DNA from 3 places in the Arthrobacter sp. DNA4 genome. Region 3 is predicted to be linked to each of the others. Evidence: riboswitches for the same ligand, from Rfam matches in the RefSeq annotation. Region 3 holds a riboswitch; each other region holds the start of a gene.
The links. A riboswitch is a leader RNA that binds a small molecule or an ion and turns the genes downstream of it on or off. The one in region 3 is predicted to bind thiamine pyrophosphate.
Positions count from the first base shown of each region.

Region 1 (3,268 bases), 1.4 Mb from region 3:
GGAAGCGTCTCGTCGTGGAACGCCTCCGCGGTCACAGGATCCAGGGACAGGGCGAACTGGTCGCGCCAGCGGAATTCGAACCGTGCCTTGGACAGGGCATCGTCCCGTTCGTGCGCCCCCGTGTGGCCCTTGGCCAGGTCCGCCGCGTGCGCCGCGATCTTGTAGGTGATGACACCCGTCTTGACGTCGTCCTTGTTGGGCAGCCCCAGATGTTCCTTTGGTGTGACGTAGCAGAGCATGGCTGTCCCGTACCGGGCAATCTCGGTGGCGCCGATTGCCGACGTGATGTGGTCGTAGCCGGGAGCGATGTCGGTGACCAGCGGGCCCAGGGTATAGAAGGGCGCACCCTTGCACAGCTCCTGCTGCCGTTCCACGTTCTCACGGACCAGGTGGAAGGGAACGTGGCCCGGCCCCTCCACCATCACCTGGACGTCATACTCCCAGGCCCGCTGCGTCAGCTCGGCGAGCGTGTCCAGCTCCGCGAACTGCGCGGCGTCGTTGGCGTCCGCCGTGGAACCGGGGCGGAGGCCGTCACCCAGCGAGAAGGCGACGTCGTATTTGGCGAAGATTTCGCACAGCTCATCGAAGTGCGTGTACAGGAAGTTCTCCTGGTGGTGGGCCAGGCACCAGCCCGCCATGATGGAGCCACCGCGCGAGACAATGCCGGTGACGCGGTTGGCGGTCAGCGGAACATAGCGGAGCAGCACGCCAGCGTGGATGGTCATGTAGTCCACACCCTGTTCGCACTGTTCGATCACCGTGTCCCGGAAGATCTCCCAGGTGAGGGCGTTGGCCTCGCCGTTGACCTTTTCCAGCGCCTGGTAGATCGGCACCGTCCCGATCGGCACGGGGGAGTTGCGGATGATCCACTCCCGCGTGGTGTGGATGTCGTCGCCGGTGGAGAGGTCCATGACGGTGTCGGCACCCCACTGGGTGGCCCACTGCAGCTTGTCCACCTCCTCCGCGATGGAGCTCGTCACCGCGGAGTTGCCAATGTTCGCGTTGATTTTCACCAGGAAAGCCTTGCCAATGATCATCGGCTCGGATTCCGGATGGTTGATGTTGTTCGGGATGATGGCCCTGCCGGCAGCAACCTCGCTGCGGACCAGCTCAACGTCGCAGTTTTCGCGCAGCGCCACGAACCGCATTTCCTGAGTGACGATTCCCTGCCGGGCATAGTGCATCTGCGTCACCGTCCGGCCGTCGACGGCGCGGCGGGGCACCGGCTGTGCGCCCTTCCACTCCGCGGAGGCGGCGCCGCGGCGTACGGCCGACCGGCCGTCATCGAGCAGGTTGCGCTCCCGGCCGCCGTAGGGCTCGGTGTCCCCGCGCGCCGCGATCCACTCTGCGCGGAAGGGCTGCAGCCCGCGGACGGGGTCGCTGCCGGGCCCCGCAGTCCGGTAAGTCCGGAAGGGTGCGTTCGGCTGGCCGTTGGGTGACGGTTCAAGGGCAATTTCCGTCACAGGTACCCGGATCCCGGACGCCTCATCCGCAAGGTAGGCGAGGGAATGGGACTTCAGGGACTGGGTCACGGGCTGTTCCGATGCGTCGCCGGGCTCCCCGGCGGACGGCAGCAGGGCAGGGTTCAACTGGGTGTTTTGCGTACTCAAGGGAATACTCACTTCCTTCGCCGGCATTACCCGGACAGGTTCAACGGTCGCAGGCTGCGTCAGCCCGATCTCAGCCCCTGCAAGGGCACCCGTGTGGTCAGGAACGAAGCTACCACAGGCCCCTGAACCGGGCTTGTCATAATTGCGGTGCTAGCCTGACCGGGCATCGAAAGGAGCGCCATGGCAGACATCATCCACTTCCGTGGACCCGTCCTGACCGCACCGGACCGGGTGCGGCATGGACTTTGGTCGGTGGACGGAAGGCTCACGTTCAACAAGCCGGACACTCCTCCCGGCCGGATACTCGACGGCTGGGTCCTGCCGGGCTTCGTGGACGCCCACTGCCACATCGGCCTGGGCCCCGCAGGCCCTGTGGAGCCCGCAGCCGCCAGGGACCAGGCGCAGGCGGACCTCAACGCCGGAACCCTCCTGGTCCGGGACGCCGGCTCGCCGGCGGATACCCGCTGGATGCAGGGTGGCAGGGACTTCCCGGTGTTGATCCGTGCCGGGCGCCATATCGCCCGGACGCGCCGCTACCTGCGGGGCTTCGCTGAGGAAGTTGAACCGGACGGCCTCGTGGAGGCCGTCCGCAAGCAGGCGCGCGACGGCGACGGCTGGGTCAAGCTGGTGGGGCGACTGGATTGACCGCAGCGCCGGCGACCTGGCGCCGTCGTTTCCCGCCGCCGTCGTACGCGATGCCGTCCAGGCGGCGCACGACGAAGGCGCCCGGGTGACGGCGCACTGCTTCGCCGAAGACACCCTGGACCAGGTGCTGGACGCCGGCATTGACTGCGTCGAGCACGCCACCGGGCTCCTGCCCCGCCACCTGCCCCGGTTCGTGGAGCAGGGCGTACCGATCGTGCCCACGCTCATCAATATCGCCACCTTCCCCGACATTGCTGCGCAGGCGGATCCCAAGTTCCCACGCTATGCCGCGCACATGCGCGCCCTGTGGGAACGCAGGCTCGAGCGGGTGGCGGAAGCCCATGCCGCGGGCGTGCGCATCTTTGCCGGTACCGACGCCGGCAGCGTGATCCGGCACGGCAGGATCACGGACGAAATCCTGGCCCTGCACGGCGCCGGCCTGCCCATGGACGCGGCCCTCGACTCCGCCTGCTGGGCAGCACGAACGTGGCTGGGAGCGCACGGAGTGGAGGAAGGGGCCCGCGCCGACGTCGTCGTATGCCGGGAAGACCCGCGGGCGGTACCGGAGACCATTCATGCGCTGGAGCACGTGGTGCTGGGCGGGCGGATCATTCGCTGACAAACGGCTCGCAGGGACTTGGAATAAATTGAAGCTTCAAGTAATTTTAAGAGGTGACAGGCCGCCAATGGGACGGCCGCCAATGCTAGGAGCGTTCAATGACCGCATCAGCCAGCAGCCAGGATCTTCTTCCTGCCGACCTCGCCATGGGCACCGTGATGCTCAAGGTGGGCGACATGAAGGTCATGACCGACTACTACCAGCGTGCGCTGGGCCTTGAGGTGGTGGCCGAGCAGGACGGCGGGCTCTACCTTGGCCGCCTGGGCAGGCCGTTGGTCCACCTCGCGCTACCCCGGACTGCACCTTCCCGGCAGGGGAGAAGCAGGCCTGTTCCACACTGCGCTGCTTTTCGAGGACCAGGCTTCCCTCGCCGCCACCGTCGCTACTGCTGCCC
Region 1 covers NZ_CP101466.1:2,758,768-2,762,035, reverse strand. The annotation lists gene thiC (phosphomethylpyrimidine synthase ThiC) at 1-1,589, opposite strand, end outside; TPP riboswitch at 1,606-1,713, opposite strand; partial or broken gene NMQ03_RS12730 (amidohydrolase family protein) at 1,791-2,874, shown strand; partial or broken gene NMQ03_RS12725 (VOC family protein) at 3,021-3,268, shown strand, end outside.
Region 1: another riboswitch for thiamine pyrophosphate. It lies ahead of thiC (phosphomethylpyrimidine synthase ThiC); the one in region 3 lies ahead of NMQ03_RS19310 (ECF transporter S component).

Region 2 (3,268 bases), 1.5 Mb from region 3:
AGTTCCTGGCGGTGACCCTGGCGCTTCTTGTAGCCGGTCTTGTTCTTGAACTTCTGGATGACAATCTTAGGACCACGCAGGTCCTGGAGGATTTCAGCCGTAACAGTTACCTTGGCCAGGTCAGCGGCGGCGGAGGTGACCTTGTCACCATCAACCAGGAGCAGTGCGGGCAGCTCGATGGTGCTGCTTACTCCACCGGCGACGCGGTTCAGGGTAACGAAGTCTCCAACGGAAACCTTCTCTTGGCGGCCGCCTGCGCGGACAATCGCGTACACCACTTGGGAACTCACTTCTCTCGACGTTTATTACAAAATTTGCGTGCGGAGCCGACTCGGAAAAGCCAGGATTCTCGCTGTGCCTCAACGCCGTGGGGTCATAACCCAAGTGTTGGCGTAAGCACCGAAGATCCAGAATACGCTAAATCCATCTACGGCCGCAAATGAGGCTGGTTCCGGCGGCCCGGCTGTGGTAGTAACCACACCCCGACAAGCTGCACCGCAACCATGCCCCTCCATGATAGCGGCGGTGCTGCCCGAAGGGGTCAGGAATGCAGCCTCGGCGCGTCGAAGAATTCCACTTCCAGGCGGCAGGACTGCTTGAACGCGGTCACCATCGCCGCCCGTTCGTGGTCGGAGGCCTTCCGCCCCGCCGCGTCCACAATGGCGATGGCCCGCCGGGTGGCTTCGGCGAAGCCCTCGTCGGCGTAGGTCCGGAGCCAGGCCGCGTAGGCGTGGCCGTCGGGCTCTCCCGAGGCAAGGAACTGGGCGTGCAGCTTTTCCCCGACCTCGGCGTAGAGCCAGAAACAGGGCAGGACTGCGGCGGCCAGGACGGCGTAACTGCCCGACGCCGACGCTGCGGTGAGGTGGTCAACATACGCCTTGGTGACGGGGCCAAGTCCGCCCTGGGCAGGGCGGGTGCTGAGCCATGAGCGGTGCAGCTCCGACTCCACTTCCAGGCACTGCTGCGAGGATCCCGCCCAGAACAGCTGCTCCGCTTCGGACGGGGCCAGGGCACTCGCCCGGGCGAGGACCCGGGAGTAGCCGTTCAGGTACAGGGCGTCCTGCGCCAGGTAGTAGGCAAAGTCCTTCTCGGCAAGGTCTCCGGAGGCCAGGCCGCGGATGAAGTCCAGGGCGTAGATGTCCGTCAGGTCCTGCTGCGCTTCCGTCCACAGCCGGGCAGCGAAGGCGCCTTCCGCGAGGGCCGGCCGCACATGGTGGAAATGGTGCACGGGGCCGTTTCCCCGGCCCACCTCGAGCTGCTCCGAGTTCTCAAGGGCGCCGGTCAGCCATGGCTTGACCGTCAGGAGCGATGCCTCCCAGTCGCCAAGGCGTGCCTGGACGGTGGCCATCGCGGAGGACAGGGAGCAGCCGGTGCCGTGGCTGTTGCGGGTGGAAATTCGTTTGCCGTGCACTTCCACCACTTCCTGCGACATGAGGCCGGCCGTGTTGACCAGCGCGTCCGGGCAGTCTGCACCTGCGAGGTGGCCACCCTTGACCAGCACGGTGGCCCCGGTGGCATCGGCAAGGCGCCTCCCCTGGTCCAGCGCCGCCGTCCAGGTCCCGGCAGGCTCCCCGCCCACCAGCATGGCAAGCTCCGGGAGGTTGGGAGTGATGAGGTGCGCCAGCGGCAGCAGTTCGCGGAGGGCAGCCTCAGCGGATTCCTTCAGCAGCCGGTCACCACTGGTGGCCACCATCACCGGGTCGAGGACCACGACGGCGGGGCGGACCTTCTCCAGCCATTGCCGGACAGTGCGGATGACGCTCTCGTCGCCCAGCATGCCGATCTTGACCGCGTCGATGGAGATATCGTCGCTGACCGCGTCCAGTTGTTCGGCCAGGAAAGCGGCCGGAGGAACGTGGACAGCCTGCACGCCACGGGTGTTCTGTGCCGTCAGGGCGGTGATGGCAGCCATGCCATATCCGCCGTGGGCAGCAATGCTTTTGAGGTCGGCCTGGATGCCGGCGCCACCGGACGGGTCGGAGCCCGCGATCGAGAGGACCCGCGGGACGTCCCGGCCCAAGGGCAGCGCGGTGGGGACGCCGGAGGCGGCAGGCAGGGGCACGGAAAGGGTCGAAGACAAGAGACATCCCTTCGCCGGTACTAGCCGGACAGGTTCAACGGGTCTGGATCTCAGCCGGCCTTCTGCGCGGCACCCCGTGTCGGTTTCCACCCTAGCCCGTAGGCCGCATCAGGAAAAAGGATGACAGCACCCGGTTCAAGGGAAAAACAACCTCCCGGCAGCAGAAATCCCCGCCACACGGACGATTCCCCCGGTACTTCCCGGGGGAATCGTCCGCAGGACGGGGATTCCTTACTGCGCGGCCGTCCGTTTGACCGGAAACTCCTGTACCTAGAGCTCCGAGGCAGGCACACCCACGCCGAGGATGATGGGCTCCTCAGGCGCCTTGCCCGGTTCCGCCGGCGCCAGCTGGGGCTTCACGGGTTCAGGAGCCTTGGCTGCGTGCGAATGGCCCGCGCCTGCCGCGTGGACGTTTTCGTGTTGCTGGACGGCGGTCTCGTTGGCGGCACCCTGCGCACGGCTGGCGGCACGGTGGCGCCGCGGCCTGCGTTGCCGCGACTGCTCCAGCGTGTGGTCGGAGTAGTCCTTCCCGGCTGCAGCTTCCGTTGCGGCGGAGCGCGCTTCCGCTCCCCCGTCGTCGTGCTGCCGTTCCGGCGCCACAGTTTCCGGCACCTTCACGGCTTCCGCGGTCTTGGCAGGCGCGTTCTCCACAGGGGAAGCCGGCTGGCCGAGGTGGGCGAACGCTTCCGCAAGCCGGTCCAGGGTAAGGGCAGGCTGGGGATGCTGTTCCTCAGCGTGCTCCACGAACGGAAGCGGGACTTCCTCGCCGCCGAACGTCAGGACAGCTGCAGGACGTGCCGGGGCGTCGGCGTCGTGCTTCTCCTCGACGGGCGCCGGCGCAGGCTCCACAGAAGGCACCTGCCGGGCTGCCGCCACCTCGTCGTCATGCAGGTGGGCCGCGTGGGCCGCAGCGGCAATGTTCGCCAGGGCAAGCCTGGTTGCCTCCGCCTTGGCGTGCCGCTCGGCGTCCGACGGGTCCGGCTGGACCGTGTGCACATGGACGGCAGGTGCCGGGGCCGCTTCGGGCTGCTGCCCGCCGCGTCCGCGCCGCCGCTTGCGTTCGGGACGCACGCCGGGCTGGGCATTGTCGCTCCGCTGCCCTTCCGGACGGGCTTCCGTGCGGGTCTCGGGCCGGTTGTCGGTGCGCTGGACGTGGTGCTCGGCCGCAACGATGGTGGCGCGGCGGTG
Region 2 covers NZ_CP101466.1:2,670,338-2,673,605, forward strand. The annotation lists gene rplU (50S ribosomal protein L21) at 1-278, opposite strand, end outside; gene thiD (bifunctional hydroxymethylpyrimidine kinase/phosphomethylpyrimidine kinase) at 542-2,062, opposite strand; TPP riboswitch at 2,070-2,167, opposite strand; gene NMQ03_RS12285 (Rne/Rng family ribonuclease) at 2,351-3,268, opposite strand, start outside.
Region 2: another riboswitch for thiamine pyrophosphate. It lies ahead of thiD (bifunctional hydroxymethylpyrimidine kinase/phosphomethylpyrimidine kinase); the one in region 3 lies ahead of NMQ03_RS19310 (ECF transporter S component).

Region 3 (3,268 bases):
ACCGGCGGTTTGGCGTGCGGCGGCGCGAAGGGCGGCTTCAAAGGGTTCTTCGATCAGTCGCCGGACCCTGATCAGGGCCGGTTCCCACTCCCAAGCGTCGCTGACCCCGTCCAGGCCCGAGTAGTGCAGTTCGTACAGGCAAAAGAGTGACAGCTGGATGTCTTCGTCGGCAATGATGTCACCGGTACCCGCCACCTGCGCCGCCACCAGCCGGTACAGCCCGTCCAGCTCCGGAGTGGCAGCATCAGGGGCCTTGGACAGGGCCGCAAAGAGGGCGCTGCTGATGGGACCTCTGGTGTCCGGGATTCTCATGGTGCTCCTTGGTTGCCGCGCCGGTTCGGGGAACGGCCGCCGATGGTGCTCCCATTCCCTGTGGTGGTCGTACCCCGGGGGACAACATAGTAAGCATGATTACTAATAAAAGCTAAGCAGCCCGGGGCCGCTTGGCAAGTACCGGTGCGTGTCCCGCTGCGCCGGGTCAACCGGCGCTACTCGTCCAGAGCCGAACCCAGGATGTCGCGCAGTGCCTCCACCGCCAGTTCGTGGTCCTGAAGCTGCGGCAAGCCGGACACCGCCACGGAAGCCACCACACCAACGCCCGTGACCTGGATCGGAAACGCGCCCCCGTGTGCCGCATAGCGGGACTGGTCGAACCAGGCGTTGTCCTCGATCCGGCCGCCGCCCAGCCGGCCGCGCAGTCCCACCAGGAGGGAGGGCACCTCGTACCGCAGGGCAGTGCGCTGCTTGGCCCGGATCCAGTGGCCGTTGTCGGGCGTGGCGCCCGGAAGTGCGACATGGAACAGCACCTGGTCACCCTTGGCGATGTCGATGGCGATGGGCAATGACCGCTCCTTGCCCAGTTCAACGAGGAGCAGGCCCAGGTTCAACGAATCATCCAGCGAGAAGCCGGGGAACTGGAGCTCACGGACCTCTGCCTCGATGCGGGCAATCTGCGCCTCCAGTGAGCCCTCCGGCTGGGCGTCGCTGGAATCAGGATCGAACCCGGTTACATCCGGTGGATTGGCGGTCATGGCCCTCAATCTACTCCTGCCAGGTGTAAACTTGACCACGCCCAACTGGGCAAAATAGACAGCGTTACCCAACCACAAGCAACACTAAAAACGACAGGGGAGCGCCGCCGTCGGGCATCCTGGCACAGGCCGGGCACCGCAGGTGGGCGCTGAGAGTGCGGACAGCCGCAGACCCTCGAACCTGATCCGGTTAGTACCGGCGCAAGGGAGTCGAGTTCTCAAAGTGTCGCGGATGCACGGCCACAGGCCTGCACCCGGGTCCACTTTCCCCTCCTGTTTCCCAGGAGGATCACATGAGCACTGCAGCAATCAAGAAGACCACCAGTAAGTCCTGGCGCGTCGTGGACATCGTCGTCGCCGCGCTGGTGGCCATCGCGGGCGGCGTCATCTTCTGGGCATGGGACCAGGGTGCCGCCGCACTGTCCGCCCCCATGAACGCCGCCTACCCGCCCCTGACCGGACTGCTCGCCGGCGGCTGGATGATTCCCGGGGTGCTGGGCATGCTCATCATCCGCAAGCCCGGAGCCGCCCTGTTCTGCGAGACTGTAGCCGCAACCGGCGAACTGCTGATGGGTTCCCAGTACGGCGCCTCGGTCCTGTTCTCGGGTTTCATCCAGGGCCTGGGCGCGGAAATCATTTTCGCGATCTTCGTCTACCGCAAGTTCAACCTGCCCGTATCGCTGCTGGTAAGCGCCGCGGCAGGGTTCTTCTGCGGACTGAATGACTCGTTTGCGCCGTGGGGCTGGAACATTGCCTACTCCGGCGCGGACAAGCTCGCCTACATCGTGCTGACCACCCTTTCCGGGGCCATCCTGGCTGGCGCTTTGTCCTGGCTTGCCACCCGCGGCCTGGCCCGCACCGGCGTGCTGGGCTCCTTCGCGTCCCGCAAGGCTGCCACGGAGCCCGTCTTCTCCTGATGGCATCCTCCCAGGACGCCTCCGGCACGGTCCGGCCTGCCGCCATCGCCGCCCGCGGATGGGGCTGGCGGCACGCCGGAAGGGCCAAGCCCGCCGTCCACGGCCTTGACCTGGACATCGCCCCCGGGGAGCGGGTGCTCCTGCTGGGGCCTTCCGGCGCCGGGAAGTCCACCCTGCTGCACGCCCTGGCCGGCGTCCTGGGAGACATCAACGACGACGGCGAGGCAGGCGACGCCGACGAGTCCGGTTCGCTGCTGGTGGACGGAGCCCCGCCCCGGGCACGGCGCGGCCGTGCCGGTCTCATGCAGCAGGACCCGGAGACCCAGGTGGTCCTGTCGCGGGTGGGGGACGACGTCGCCTTCGGCGCCGAAAACCTTGCGGTGCCCCGCGACGCCATCTGGCCGCGCGTTCACGAGGCACTTGCCGACGTCGGGCTCGCCCACCTCCCGCTGGACCACCCGACGTCGGCCCTGTCCGGCGGCCAAAAGCAGCGCCTGGCGCTGGCGGGCATCCTGGCGATGCGTCCCGGACTGATCCTGCTGGACGAGCCCACCGCCAACCTGGACCCGGACGGCGTGCTGGAGGTCCGCGACGCCGTGGCCCGCTCCCTGGACAAAACCGGGGCGACGCTGGTGGTGGTGGAGCACCGGGTGTCCGTCTGGAAGGACCTGGTGGACCGGATCGTGGTCCTGCAGCCGGGCTCCGCCGCCGATCCTGCAGTGCTCCTGGACGGGCCGCCGGACCGAGTACTTACGGAGGCGCGGAGCATGCTCGCCGCAGCGGGCGTCTGGGTACCCGGGTACGTGCCGGCCACACGTGCCCGCGCCGCCGTCCCGGCTCCCGGCGCAGGCAGCCTCCTGCTGGCCGCAGAGCAGCTGGGCGTCTCCCGCGAACGCCCCCGCCGCAAAGGCTTCCGGAAGATCCTGCCTGTCCCGGTCCAGGAAGGCGTGGCCGCGCAGGTCCGCGCCGGGCAGGCCCTTGCCATCACCGGCGCCAACGGCGCCGGCAAGTCCACGTTCGCGCTGACCCTCGGCGGGCTGCTTGAGCCGGTGTCCGGAAAAGTGTCCGCGACGCTGGACCTCAGCCGCGGTGCCGGCATCGATCCCTACAAGTGGAAGGCCGAGCAGCTGATTTCGCGGGTGGGCACGGTATTCCAGGAGCCGGAGCACCAGTTCGTCACCGGAAAGGTGCTCGACGAGCTGCTCTTCGGCCCCCGGCACCTGGGGCACGGCGAGGACCGGGTTGAGGAACTGCTGGAGCGGCTGCGGCTTACCCAGCTGGTGGATGCCAACCCCTATACGCTCTCCGGCGGTGAGAAGC
Region 3 covers NZ_CP101466.1:4,165,113-4,168,380, reverse strand. The annotation lists gene NMQ03_RS19320 (iron-containing redox enzyme family protein) at 1-312, opposite strand, end outside; gene NMQ03_RS19315 (heme-degrading domain-containing protein) at 489-1,031, opposite strand; TPP riboswitch at 1,117-1,257, shown strand; gene NMQ03_RS19310 (ECF transporter S component) at 1,325-1,948, shown strand; gene NMQ03_RS19305 (ABC transporter ATP-binding protein) at 1,948-3,268, shown strand, end outside.